2 regions of the Pseudoalteromonas sp. A757 genome follow, and region 1 is predicted to be linked to the other one. Evidence: predicted binding sites of a transcription regulator. Region 1 holds the regulator's gene; the other holds the start of a gene.
What was found. The regulator NrdR, encoded in region 1, represses ribonucleotide reductase genes. The targets are predictions, from matches to a motif close to AAACACNANATNTNGTGTTT.
Positions count from the first base shown of each region.

Region 2: the regulator NrdR is predicted to act here: its motif matches at 1,351-1,370, upstream of nrdA (class 1a ribonucleoside-diphosphate reductase subunit alpha).

Region 1 is NZ_QNQN01000074.1:54,538-61,879, forward strand. It holds gene DRB05_RS19780 (phosphatidylglycerophosphatase A) at 1-211, opposite strand, end outside; gene thiL (thiamine-phosphate kinase) at 220-1,182, opposite strand; gene nusB (transcription antitermination factor NusB) at 1,226-1,636, opposite strand; gene ribE (6,7-dimethyl-8-ribityllumazine synthase) at 1,648-2,112, opposite strand; gene ribBA (bifunctional 3,4-dihydroxy-2-butanone-4-phosphate synthase/GTP cyclohydrolase II) at 2,229-3,341, opposite strand; gene DRB05_RS19805 (riboflavin synthase) at 3,370-4,026, opposite strand; gene ribD (bifunctional diaminohydroxyphosphoribosylaminopyrimidine deaminase/5-amino-6-(5-phosphoribosylamino)uracil reductase RibD) at 4,028-5,140, opposite strand; gene nrdR (transcriptional regulator NrdR) at 5,137-5,586, opposite strand; gene glyA (serine hydroxymethyltransferase) at 5,672-6,928, opposite strand; gene thrC (threonine synthase) at 7,186-7,342, opposite strand, start outside.
Region 2 is NZ_QNQN01000073.1:181,385-188,726, reverse strand. It holds gene nrdA (class 1a ribonucleoside-diphosphate reductase subunit alpha) at 1-1,283, opposite strand, end outside; gene DRB05_RS18240 (HAD-IA family hydrolase) at 1,639-2,286, opposite strand; gene ubiG (bifunctional 2-polyprenyl-6-hydroxyphenol methylase/3-demethylubiquinol 3-O-methyltransferase UbiG) at 2,283-2,993, opposite strand; gene gyrA (DNA gyrase subunit A) at 3,259-5,931, shown strand; gene serC (3-phosphoserine/phosphohydroxythreonine transaminase) at 6,149-7,231, shown strand; gene aroA (3-phosphoshikimate 1-carboxyvinyltransferase) at 7,231-7,342, shown strand, end outside.

The sequences.
Region 1 (7,342 bases):
CTGTTTTACCACACACCCAGATCCCAAATAACGTCATGGCAATAGCAATTAGACATTGCAGCCAAATCGCTGCACCTTGAGTTGCAAAGATAAATGGTAATCCAGCTAAAGTACCAAATGTACCTGGCGCTTTCCTTGCTAATCCTAAACCAAACCCGAGCGCAAAAAATTGATGCGGCTTCTTTAAATTAAATACACGTTGTTTAGCCAAACCTACTCCTAGCTAAAATGCTCAAAACCAAGCCCGGTGAGCTGGTAAGGTTGGCCTTTGTTGAGTAATTGAACCTCACCATTATTAGCCGTTATTTGACCAATACAAACAGGTTCAACGCCATATTGCTTTAACCTAGTTTCCACGGCATTTTTGTTATTATCATTGACAGTGAAGAGCAATTCATAGTCATCACCAAAACCGAGCGCCAATCGCATGCGTGCGTCTTCATCAAGGCTTGAACGCAGTGCATCTGACTGTGGAACTTTATCCGCATTTATCTTAGCCCCCACTAAAGAGCTACGTAAAATGTGCTTAAGATCCGCAAGTAGACCATCTGAGATATCAATTGCAGAGGTGGCGAGACCCCTAAGAACTTGACCCGCAGCAACACGTGGCGCTGGGTAATGAAACTTTTCCAGAGCCGCTTTGTCGTGTTTTGGCTCAAGTGTCCAACCTTGCTTGCGCGCTTCGATTGCAAGTCCTGCATCACCAAGTGGGCCAGTCACATAAATCCAATCACCTACTCGTGCTCCTGAACGCTTGAGCGCTTTACCGGTTGGTATAATACCTTTTGCACACACTGTGATGGTCAATGGACCTTGCGTTGTATCGCCACCTATCACCTGTACGTTATAGTACTCAGCGATTTCATGCATCCCCTCAGTAAAGGCTTCTAGCCACTCTATGTCAGCGCTGGGTAACGTTAAACCAAGCGACACCCAAGTAGGTTCAGCGCCCATTGCTGCTAAGTCGCTAAGATTTACCGCAATAACACGATGGCCAAGCGCCCGCGGTGGAATATCTTCAAAAAAGTGCACACCCGCAACTAGCGTATCGGTTGTTACTGCAAGTTGACTGCCAGCAGGAACTGAAACCAAGGCACAGTCATCACCTATTCCAAGTTCTACATCTCGGCGAATAATGCCACGGCCTTTAAAATAGTGATTGATTAGCTCAAATTCTTTCATACACAAAAAAGCCGGCCAAGGCCGGCTATTCCTATAGTAAAGCTTATTTGCGAATAAACTTAACCGCTTTGTCTAGTACACCATTGACGAACTTGTGACTCTCTTCAGCGCCAAACATTTTTGCCAACTCAATGCCTTCATTGATAGCCACTTTGTATGGCACATCTTCACGGAATTTAAGCTCATAAGCACTAACACGTAATACGGCAAGCTCAACCATATCCAATTCTTCGAGTGGACGAGCTAAATGCGGACGAATTGCTTCGTCTAGCTGCTTTTGGTTAACAACAACACCACGTGCTAAGTCTTTGAAGTATTCTACATCGACTTTCGTTACGTCGTTTTCGATCAGCATTTGCTGTTCGATATCGGCAATTGGGTTACCACTTAGCTGCCAAGAATAAATAGCTTGTAAAGCAAGTACACGTGCTTTGCGTCTAGCTGCTGGTTTCACTGAGATTCCTCTTAAATTTGCTCTAGCACGTTCACCATTTCTAGAGCTCCAAGGGCGGCTTCTCCCCCTTTGTTGCCCATTTTAGTGCCCGCGCGCTCGATAGCTTGCTCAATGCTTTCAGTAGTAAGTACACCAAAAGCAACAGGGATGTCATAATCTAATGAAACGCTAGCTAAGCCTTTGTTAGACTCGTTAGCAACTAAATCGAAGTGTGGCGTACCACCACGAATAATCACGCCTAGCGCAATAATCGCATCGTGCTCTTTTTTCATCGCAACGCGTTTTGCTGCCAGTGGTAGTTCAACCGCTCCCGGTACATATACAACCGTGATGTCTTCATCGCTAACACCACCGGTACGTTTTAATTCATCTACAGCGCCTTCAAGTAGGCTGCTACCGATAAAATCGTTAAAACGTGAAATGACAATGGCAAATTTTTTGCCAGGAGCGTATTTATTACCTTCGATTACTTTCATTAGATGTTCCTAATCTGTATGAGCAATTGCCAAATTGAGGCGCATGATAGCACAGTAATATGGCAATCGCCTACTATCTGAATATAGGCGATTGCGATCAATTTAGCATTTTGGGATTATTTTGGTTCGACGTATTCAACCACTTCTAAGTGGAAACCAGACAGTGCATGATATTTTTTAGGTAGACTCATTAGGCGCATTTTCTGAATGCCTAAATCAGCCAAAATTTGCGACCCCACACCTACGGTGCGCGAAGTACCTTGGAATTTACGGTAGTTCACCTGTTCACCCGCATCTTCCGCAGCAAATGCCTTAACCAGCGCTTCCATTTCTTCGCTGCGTTCTTGTTTACCAAGAATGACTAATACGCCTTCGTTGTCGGCGATGTGCTTCATGGCACTTTGCAGTGTCCAGCTTCTATCCGCACTACGATCTGAATGAAGAATGTCGTTAAACGTGCTTTGCAAATGCACACGGACTAAATTGGCTTCTTCCGATTTGATCTCGCCCTTCACCATCGCATAGTGCAGTTGATTATCAATGGTGTCTTTGTACGTCACCAGGTTAAACTCACCAAACTCGGTAGGAAGTTTACACTCTGCTACCTTTTCGATGGTGGTTTCGTTTAAGTTACGATATTCAATCAAATCAGCAATGGTGCCGATTTTAATATCGTGCTCTTTTGCGAATACTTCTAGTTGTGGGCGACGTGCCATAGTGCCATCTGGATTTAGAATTTCAACAATCACAGATGCAGGCTCCAATCCCGCCAAACGCGCTAAATCACATCCAGCTTCAGTATGGCCTGCACGCGTTAAAACGCCGCCTGGTTGCGCCATGATTGGGAAGATATGACCAGGTTGTACAATATCATCAGGTACTGCACCTTTGGCAACTGCAGCTTGCACTGTACGAGCGCGATCTGCCGCTGAAATTCCCGTCGTTACGCCTTTCGCGGCTTCAATAGACAAAGTAAAGTTGGTAGAGAACTGAGCGCCATTGGTTTTCACCATTAGTGGCAAGTTCAGCTGCTCACAGCGCTCCTGTGTCATGGTCAAACAGATTAACCCGCGACCATATGTTGCCATGAAATTAATTGCATCTGGTGTAATGTGCTCTGCTGCAATGATCAGATCACCTTCATTTTCTCGGTCTTCATCGTCCATCAAAATAACCATTTTACCGGCTTTAATGTCCGCGATGATTTCCTCAGCACTATTTAAACTCATAGTTTTCCCATTTTTACTTTGTCTGTGGCTACTTTATAAAGCCAGCTTTCGCCAATAGACTGGTTGTGAGAGTGGACTCGCTGGCAGCGCTTGGCTCACCCTGAATTAGTCTTTCGAGGTAGCGGGCGATTTGATCAACCTCTAAGTTTAGTTTTGACCCGACTTGAAAACCTGCAATCGTCGTTTCTTGCGCCGTGTGTGGCACTATGGTCAATTTAAAGCGGTTTTGTTCCACGGCATTGACCGTCAAACTGATGCCATCAATGGCAACCGAACCTTTATACGGAATATACTTCATTAGCGATGATGGCGCAGTCAACCAATAGTCAGTCGCTCTGGCATTAGCGGTTATCTCTACCACTTCAGCGATGCCATCCACATGGCCTGACACCAAATGACCGCCAAGGCGTGAAATCGGCTGCAGTGCCTTTTCAAGATTTACCTTTTGGCCTTGTTGGTACTCGGCAAAACGCGTCAAACTTAAGGTTTCGTTAGAAACATCGGCTTTGAAGCCATCATGAAACTTCTCAGTTACGGTCAGGCAAACCCCGTTCGTGGCAATACTATCACCCAAGTTTACATCGCTCATATCAAGAGATGTCGTGGTCACACGAACAATTAAATCGCCGCCCTTGAGCTGCAATTGAGTTAATGTTCCTGTTGCTTCGATAATACCTGTAAACATTTTACTTCTCTTTAGTCGCGATAAGTTTGAGATCAGGCCCCACTTGGCAAACGTCGCCAAACACTAACTCTGGTATTTGCGACATGGCACTCAATGGTGTGGTGTTAAACAGCCCTTTTCCAGCGCCAATTATTTTCGGTGCCAAATAGATGATATATTCATCAATTAGCCCTTGTTCATGCATTACTCCCGCAAGAGTGGCACCGGCCTCAAGCCAAACATAATTACAGTGCTTTTCAGCCAGCTTGTTGAGCACGGCTTTTAGGTCGAGCTTACCGTTGATTTCAGGCACGACAATTTGCTCTACGAAATGAGGCCATTGCACTGAATTATCAATAGTACGGCGGAAAATAATCACTGGAGATGCAATTGTAAATAGCGCAAGATCTGGTGTCAGACGATTTTGTGAGTCAATAATCGCACGTATCGGCTGGCGTAGCTCAGATTGAGGATAATCGGTGTCTTGCAAAAATTCTTCACGAACATTGAGTCTGGCGTTGTCTACCATAACCGTATCGGCTCCGGTCAAGACCACGCAACTTTGCGCGCGGTAGCGCTGTACGTCTAAGCGCGCTGCAGCTGAGGTTATCCACTTACTCTGGCCATTGTTTAATGCGGTTTTCCCATCAACAGAAGCGGCAAGTTTACAGGTCACGAACGGCACTCCATACTCCATTCGTTTCAAAAAACCATTATTTAGTGCCCTAGCTTGTAGCTCTAGCAAACCATAGGCTGTTGTAATGCCCGCGGCTTCTAACATTGCCAATCCACGCCCTGCAACCTGTGGGTTGGGATCAACCATAGCTGCAACCACTCTGCTGACGCCTGCGTCAATCAGACCTTTTGCACACGGCGGCGTTCTACCATAGTGACTACATGGCTCAAGCGTTACATAGGCTGTTGCACCAGCGGCTTTAGCTCCAGCTTGCTTAAGCGCATGTACTTCAGCATGGCCTTCACCTGCTTTTAAGTGTGCGCCTTCGCCGACAATTTCACCGTCTTTTACGATCACACAGCCGACGTTTGGGTTTGGTGTTGTGGTGTATTTACCGCGCTTTGCAAGCGCGATGGCACGGCTCATGTAATCATGGTCTTGCGCTGTGAACTGGCTCAATCCCCCAACCTCGCAATTTCTTCACCAAACTCACGGATATCTTCGAAAGAGCGATATACCGAAGCAAATCGCACATAAGCCACTTTATCGAGCTTTTTGAGCGCTTCCATAATACATTCGCCAATCATGTCGCTTGGTACTTCGCGTTCACCAGTACCCCGAATTTGAGATTTAATTTGGTGCACTACTTCTTCTATTTGTTCTGTGCTGACGGGACGCTTTTCCAGCGCTCGGTGCATGCCATTGAGTAACTTATCTTCATTGAACGGCTCTCTAGTACCATCTTGCTTTATCACGCGCGGCATTAAGAGCTCTGCGCCCTCGAAGGTAGTAAAGCGTTCGTGGCATAAAATGCACTCACGACGGCGACGGACTTGGTGGCCGGAAGCAACCAAACGTGAATCTATCACTTTGGTATCTTTGGCTGTACAGAATGGACAATGCATAGACGCTCTCGTTGACTCAAAAACAAAAAAGGCCGCTTGAATGCGGCCTTAATCATAACAAAAAACTGCTTTTTTGTGAGCGAAATTATGCGTAAACAGGTAATTTAGCGCAAATTGCTTTTACTTTTTCTTTCACTTGTGCCTGTACAGACTCATCGTTGATGTTGTCTAATACGTCACAGATCCAGCCAGCAAGCTCTTTCGACTCAGCTTCTTTAAAGCCACGGCGAGTGATCGCAGGAGAACCGATACGCAGACCAGAAGTAACGAACGGTGAGCGTGGGTCGTTTGGTACAGAGTTTTTGTTTACTGTGATGTTTGCACGGCCAAGCGCTGCATCCGCATCTTTACCTGTGATGTCTTTATCAATCAGGTCAAGTAGGAACAGATGGTTTTCAGTTTTGCCAGAAACCACTTTATAACCACGCTCCTGAAGTACCGCAACCATAGCTTGTGCATTTTTAACCACTTGCTCTTGGTATGACTTGAACTCTGGTTGTAGTGCTTCTTTGAACGCAACCGCTTTTGCAGCGATAACGTGACATAGAGGACCACCTTGGCCACCTGGGAATACCGCAGAGTTTAGCTTTTTGTAGATTTCTTCATCATCACAAGCAGAGATGATAAGACCACCACGAGGACCCGCTAGCGTTTTGTGCGTTGTTGTTGTTACAACGTGTGCATGAGGCACAGGGCTTGGGTAGATACCAGCGGCAACAAGACCTGCAACGTGCGCCATATCAACAAGTAGGTAAGCGCCTACTTTGTCAGCGATTTCGCGGAACTTAGCCCAGTCAACGATACCTGAGTATGCAGAGAAACCGCCGATGATCATTTTTGGCTTGTGCTCAAGTGCTAACGCTTCAACTTGCGCGTAATCGATTTCACCAGTTTCTTCGTTTAGACCGTACTGGATAGCATTGTACGTTTTACCAGAGAAGTTTACGTGTGAACCGTGCGTTAAGTGACCACCGTGAGCAAGGCTCATACCTAGTACAGTGTCATGTGGCTGAAGTAACGCTTGGAATACCGCCGCGTTTGCTTGTGAGCCAGCGTGAGGCTGAACGTTTGCGTAAGTCGAACCAAATAACGCATTGGCGCGGTCAATCGCAAGTTGCTCAACCACGTCAACGTGCTCACAACCGCCGTAGTAACGCTTACCTGGGTAACCTTCAGCATACTTGTTTGTTAGCTGAGAACCCTGCGCTTCAAGTACACGTGGGCTACAGTAGTTCTCAGAAGCGATAAGCTCGATGTGCTCTTCTTGACGTGAAGTTTCTGCTTCAATCGCTGCAAATAGTTCTGGGTCAAAATCTGCAATATTCATGTTACGTTCTAACATGGTTTCTCCTAGGTAAACGTAAGGGTATTTTTAAAGACAATCTAGCATCACAAGATAACCAGTTTGCCTATGAAATCAGCATGGGCATATTTAAGCAGGGATTGAATTTATTTCACACCCCTATCGCGATGATATTTTTTTATTTAAACATTAATATTTTAAATAAGACAACCTAAGTTGCATTTGAAAAGCTAATATAGTCTCGAAATTGACCTTATCTGAATGGGCATTCTACCCACCCAGACAAGCTCTCTGATTTAGTTGAGTTTTGCTAACATTGCTGCCTTCAAAGCATCATAATCCGCGCTAAGTGGCTCAGCTAAACATGGTTTTTGCAATGCATCGGCCAACGGTTTCGGCATATCAAGCTCCTGATTTAAAACACCTTCTACAGATTCTTTAAACTTCGCAGGA
Region 2 (7,342 bases), on a different contig from region 1:
GAGTCAAACGGACTGTGTGTATTACAGTGATCAACGTTTTGTAGATAAATACGACCAGTGCTCGCACGTTCTTGCGCAAACATTGAGAATAACTCAATCGCTTTAATGCGTTTCTTACGGATAGATTCATCTTGCTCGTACTTAACATACAGTTCTTCGAATTTATCTTGATCTTCAAAGAATGCGTCGTAAAGACCAGGCACATCTGATGGACTAAATAGCGTGATATAGTCATCTTTAATTAGGCGGCTATACATGGTTTTGTTGAACTGCACGCCATAATCCAGATGACGCACGCGGTTCTCTTCAACACCACGGTTATTTTTTAGTACTAATAGGTTTTCAACTTCAAGATGCCAAAGCGGGTAGAATAGGGTCGCTGCGCCACCACGTACACCACCTTGAGAACAGCTTTTAACAGCCGTTTGGAAGTGCTTATAAAACGGAATACATCCTGTGTGATACGCTTCACCATTTCTGATTGGGCTACCTAGCGCACGAATACGACCAGCGTTAATACCGATACCAGCGCGCTGACTGACGTATTTTACAATCGCAGAAGAAGTTGCGTTGATTGAATCTAGGCTATCAGCACATTCTATAAGTACACATGAGCTAAACTGACGTGTCGGCGTACGAACACCCGCCATAATTGGCGTAGGTAATGAAATTTTGAATGTTGAAACTGCATCGTAGAATCGCTTTATGTAATCTAGACGCGTTTCTTTCGGGTAGTTTGCAAACAGGCTAGCAGCTACAAGAACATATAAGAACTGAGCACTTTCGTAGATCTCACCTGTTACGCGGTTTTGTACAAGGTATTTACCTTCCAACTGCTTAACAGCTGCATAGCTGAAGTTCATATCTCGGCTATGATCGATGTAGTTGTTTAGCTCATCAAACTCTTCTTTTGTGTAATCGGTAAGAAGATGCTGATCATAGCGCTTGTCTTCAACCAGCTTTACCACATGGTCGTGTAAGTGCGGCGGCTCAAAACAGCCATAGGCTTTCTTACGCAAGTGGAAAATAGCCAAACGAGCGGCTAGATACTGATAATCTGGAGACTCTTTTGAGATCAGATCGGCTGCAGCTTTAATAATCGTTTCGTGGATATCACCAGTACGAATACCGTCATAAAACTGGATGTGTGACTTTAATTCAACCTGAGAAACTGAGACGTTATCTAGGCCTTCTGCCGCCCATGTAATGACACGATGGATCTTATCTAGATCTAACGGTTCTTTGCGACCGTTTCTTTTGCATACAGATAGCTGTTGGTTCATGTTATGTGCCTGTATTCCTTAGGAACGCGCTTTAGATATCGCACGAATATAAAATTGTTTAGCAAACCACCACTATATATGGTGCCCTAGTGGCTAGGGATCACAAGATAGTGGGGTTGACGTGAATTTGCAAGAGAACAACTCTGGCAGAATTGTGGATAAGTTTGGGATAATTTACTTATGTAAGTGTCCACTAACCTATGACAATCCACTTATCTGCTCACAAAGAAAAATCAACAGAAAGATGATGCTTTTCAGCAAAAATAAAAAAAAATTCTAACTGATTTTTTTCTACACAAATTCGTATCTATTATAGCAAAAACACAATATATGGTGTTTTATTTTTCTATCAACACTAAATATGCGATAGCGTGTCTAATGGGTTAGTAAGATAGAGATCCGCATGCCAAGACTTTGCTTCGGCTTCAGATGGAATGAACCCCCACATTGCTGCTGCACTAATCATTTTTGCAGATTTCGCAGCAATAATATCTCGCTCAGCGTCGCCAACATAAATACACTGCTCAGGTGAGACCCCCAATTTTGATGCCACTAACAGTAAAGGCTCTGGATGAGGCTTGGCCACCGCTAGTGTATCTCCGCATACTACTGTCTCGATCTTTGCAAGTTCAGGGATCTGCTTTAGTAGCGGAAGTGTTAAAAACTCAGGTTTGTTTGTCATGATCCCAACCTGAATCTCTTTTTCTGCAAGTGCCGCTAATAACTCACCAATCTGCGCAAAGCATTGGGAATGTACTGACAGGTTCGCAAGGTAGTAATCGAGTACCCCCTGACGTAATACCTGAGTATCGTAGCGCTGTAATGACTCACCAAACCCTACTTGCAACATCGCTGCTACGCCGTTTGAAATCGCACTGCTATATACTTGTTTTCCGACAGTAGGCATTTTGTTAGCAGTTAAAACGTGGTTTAGTGCAGCGCCCAAGTCATCACTGGTATCCAGCAAGGTGCCGTCTAGATCAAATAGTACCGCTTGGATCATACTAGCTTCTCAAAGTGTAGAATGTAGTTAACCGAAACGTCTTTAGTTAAGGTAAATGTTTTGCCGATAGGGTTGTAGTTAATCCCTGTTGCCGCTCTAACTTTGAGGTCGTACTTTTCAGCCCAAGCTATTAAGGTAGACGGGCGAATAAACTTATCATGCTCATGCGTGCCTTCAGGAACCATTTTAAGCAGTTTTTCAGCAGCGACAATAGCCAGTAAATACGCTTTTGTGGTCTTGTTTAAGGTAGAAAAAAATACATGACCGCCGGGCTTAACTAATTGTGAGACAGAACGAATAATGGATTCTGGATCTGGTACGTGTTCTAACATTTCCATGCAAGTTACTACATCGAATTCGCCATGGTGTAAGGCTGCGAATTCTTCTACTGGCACTTTCTGATAGTCTACTTTAACGCCGACCTCTAGCGCGTGAAGCTTTGCGACATTGAGCGGTTCTTGTCCCATATCGATACCGGTTGCATTTGCGCCCAGCTTAGCCATGCTTTCTGTTAAAATCCCACCACCACAACCGACATCCAATACTGTTTTTGCAAATAGGCCTTCACATTTATCGTTAATAAAGTCCAATCTCAATGGGTTAATATCGTGTAATGGTTTGAATTCTCCCTCTCGGTCCCACCAGCGCTCTGCTATTTCTTCAAATTTAGCGATTTCATTAGGGTCTACATTTTGATGTTCGGTCATAAAAAACTTCCTCGTCGAATTGAGCGCATTATAAAGGGGATTAGATAAAAATAGCACCTGTAAAACGGTAAAAAGTGTGTTAGCATGCTTGACGAATTTTATAATAAACAAAGCCCCCGCTGATACTCTGAGGCAATTCGGCTATTTTTCGAAGCGCGTTTAATTGGCGCTTCAGCAGAAAAAGCAATTTGATATTCAGATAGCATCTCAACACAAGTTGTAGTGTGACACAAAAGGGGTGGACACTGAAGGAAAGTGGAGTCAAATGTCTGATCTCGCCAATGAAATCCTGCCAGTCAATATCGAAGATGAATTAAAAAATTCATACCTAGATTATGCAATGAGTGTAATCGTAGGTCGTGCATTACCTGACGTACGTGACGGCCTAAAGCCAGTTCACCGTCGTGTATTGTTCGCGATGAATGAACTTAAAAATGACTGGAACAAACCATATAAAAAGTCAGCTCGTGTAGTTGGTGACGTAATCGGTAAATACCACCCGCATGGTGATAGTGCGGTTTACGATACTATTGTACGTATGGCTCAGCCTTTCTCTCTACGCTATATGCTCGTAGATGGACAAGGTAACTTTGGTTCTGTCGATGGTGACTCTGCAGCTGCGATGCGTTATACCGAAGTACGTATGGCGAAAGTCGCTCACGAGTTACTTGCTGACCTTGAAAAAGAAACCGTTGATTATGTACCAAACTACGATGGTACAGAGCAAATTCCAGATGTGTTACCAACTAAAGTGCCTAACTTATTGGTGAATGGTTCATCTGGTATTGCGGTTGGTATGGCGACCAATATTCCGCCTCACAACTTAACCGAGGTGATCAATGGCTGTTTGGCTGTGATCCAGAATCCAGACATCACTATTGAAGAGTTAATCGACTATATTCCGGGTCCAGATTTCCCGACAGCCGCCATTATTAGCGGTAAGAATGGCATCGAACAAGCCTATAAAACAGGCCGTGGTAAGATCTACATCCGTGCGAAAGCTGAAATCGAAGTTGATGAGAAGACTGGCAAAGAAACTATCATCGTTCATGAAATTCCTTACCAAGTTAACAAAGCAAGACTAATCGAAAAGATTGCAGAGCTTGTTAAAGATAAAAAGGTTGAAGGGATCAGTGCACTACGCGATGAGTCGGATAAAGACGGTATGCGTATCGTTATTGAGATCAAGCGTGGTGAAGTAGGTGAAGTTGTACTAAACAACCTATACGCTCAAACACAACTACAAACTGTGTTTGGCATCAATATGGTTGCACTAGACAATAACCAGCCTAAGTGTTTCAACCTGAAAGAAATGCTTGATGCGTTTATTATTCACCGTCGTGAAGTCGTAACGCGTCGTACTGTATTTGACCTGCGTAAGGCGAGAGACAGAGCGCACACGCTTGAAGGCCTCGCAATTGCGCTAGCCAATATTGACCCAATCATTGAGCTTATTCGTAAGTCACCAACACCAGCAGAAGCAAAAGCTGCGCTAACCGCGCGAGCTTGGGATCTTGGTAACGTTAAATCAATGCTTGAGCGCACTGGCGAAGAAAATGTTGCGCGTCCGGATTGGTTAGCGGAAGAATTAGGGATCCGTGATGGTCAGTACTATTTGTCTGAGCAACAAGCCCAAGCAATTCTAGACTTAAGACTACACAAATTAACGGGTCTTGAGCACGAGAAAATTCTAGCAGAATACAAAGAACTGCTCGATCTAATCGCTGAGCTACTGTACATCCTTTCTACTCCAGAGCGTTTGATGGAAGTGATCCGCGATGAATTAGTTGAAATCAAAGAAACGTATGGTGATGAGCGTCGCACAGAGATCACTGCTGCTGCGCACGATATTAGTTTAGAAGATTTGATCAACGAAGAAGACGTTGTCGTTACGCTTTCTCACGAAGGTTATGTGAAGTATCAACCTCTAAGCGATTACGAAGCTCAGCGTCGTGGTGGTAAAGGGCGATCTGCAACTAAGATGAAAGATGAAGACTTTATCGAACGTCTACTCGTTGCAAATACTCACGATACAATTCTTTGTTTCTCAACTTCCGGCCGTTTGTATTGGTTGAAAGTTTACCAGCTGCCGCTTGCATCACGTGCTGCGCGCGGTAAGCCAATTGTTAACTTGTTACCACTCGAAGCTGATGAGCGTATTACGACAATTTTACCAGTTCGTGAATACGAAGAAGATAAGTTTATCGTCATGGCGACGGCAAGTGGTATCGTTAAGAAAACACCTCTGACAGCATACAGTCGTCAGCGTGCAAGTGGTATTATTGCTATCAACTTGAACGAAGGCGATAGCCTGATCGGTGCTAACATTACTACAGGCGAAAATGACATCATGCTATTTACTGAGCATGGTAAAGTTGTGCGCTTTAATGAGAAGCAGCGAGATTCAGAAACAGGTGAAGTAAAGCGCGACCCTGAAACTGGCGAAGAAATGTTGGCGCTACGTCCGATGGGTCGTACAGCAACAGGTGTTCGTGGTATCAAGATGCCAGATGACGTGAAAGTGGTATCACTAATCGTACCACAAGGCGATGGTGCAATCTTGACCGTAACTGAAAATGGTTATGGTAAGCGTACGCCGCTTGAAGAGTACCCAGCGAAGAGCCGTGCAACACAAGGTGTCGTGTCAATCAAAGTAACTGAAAGAAATGGTTCTGTGGTCGGCGCGGTTCAAGTTGATGACAACGATGAAATCATGCTGATATCAAACCGTGGTACACTAGTTAGAACGCGTGTAAACGAAGTTTCTACGGTAGGCCGTAACACTCAAGGTGTTATTCTGATCCGTACAATGGAAGAAGAAAAGGTAGTTGGTCTTCAACGCATCGAAGAAATTGAAGTGGACGAGTTGCCTGAGGGTGAAATTGTTGAGGCTGAGGGTGAAGCGACACCTGCAGTTGATTCAGACACAGAAGAATAGCACAATCTTATCTGTAATATAAAAAGCGACTTCGGTCGCTTTTTTTCTTTATGTCAGTTTTTTCAATCTATCCCTCTATGACAATAGCTCGAACCCTGATAAATTAAGGCTACGAACTATCCAGCTTTTGCTTGGGCAACTCACTGTTCATTCAAAAAATATGATAACAATTCGTCGATAATTTGGATGGGCTAGTTTATTAGGAATGAGGAAAAATATGACGGTTTATAATTTTTGCGCGGGTCCTGCGATGTTACCTGTTGAAGTTATGAAGAAAGCGCAAAAAGAATTTTTAGATTGGCAAAATTTAGGCGTGTCGGTGATGGAAGTCAGCCATCGCTCAGCGCCTTATTTGGAGATGGCGAAGCAGTGCGAGGCCAGCTTACGTCGTTTGATGAATATCTCTGATGAATTTGAAGTGTTGTTTATGCATGGCGGTGGTCGTGGTCACTTTGCTGCTGTACCGCTAAATCTACATGTAGATGGTGTACCAGGTGTATATATCGAAAACGGTATCTGGTCTACTGGCGCGACAAAAGAAGGTGGGAAGTTTACGCAAACGCATGCAATTAATATTCGTACTGACGAAAATGGTCAATTCGATATTTTACCTGTCTCTGAGTGGAAGCTACCAGAGAACGCTTCATTTATTCACTATTGTCCAAACGAAACTATCGACGGTATCGAAATATTTGACGTTCCAAAACATTCAAGCGCACCGATTGTAGCGGATATGTCTTCCAATATTTTATCTCGTGAGATTAACGTCAATGACTTTGATTTGATTTATGCTGGTGCGCAAAAAAATATCGGTCCTTCAGGGCTAAGTATCGCTATTGTGCGTAAGACGTTATTGAAGCGTGAAGGGTTGCCAAGACCTGCCATTCTTGATTACGCCATTGAGGCTGATCAGCAAAGCATGTACAACACACCACCGACATTTGCATGGTATCTAGCGTTTGAGGTATTCAAGTATCTTGAAAGCATTGGTGGTGTTAAAGCCATGGAAGCGCACAATCAAGAAAAAGCGGCCATTTTGTACGATTACATCGATGGCTCTGGCTTCTATTCAAACAAAGTTGCAAAACATTGTCGCTCGTTAATGAACGTACCATTTTGGTTAAACGATGACAGCCTAAATGCAAAATTTTTGGCAGAGGCAGAACAAAACGGTTTAATTGCACTTGAGGGCCACCGTTTTGTCGGCGGTATGCGTGCAAGCATCTATAACGCTATGCCAATTGAAGGGATAAAAGCGTTAGTTGGATTTATGGATAAATTCGCACGGGAGAACAGTTGATGGAACAGTTGACACTCAAGCCTATAACTAAAGTCAGTGGCAGTGTGACGCTACCTGGCTCTAAAAGCTTATCAAATCGTATTTTGTTGCTTGCGGCATTGTGCGAAGGCA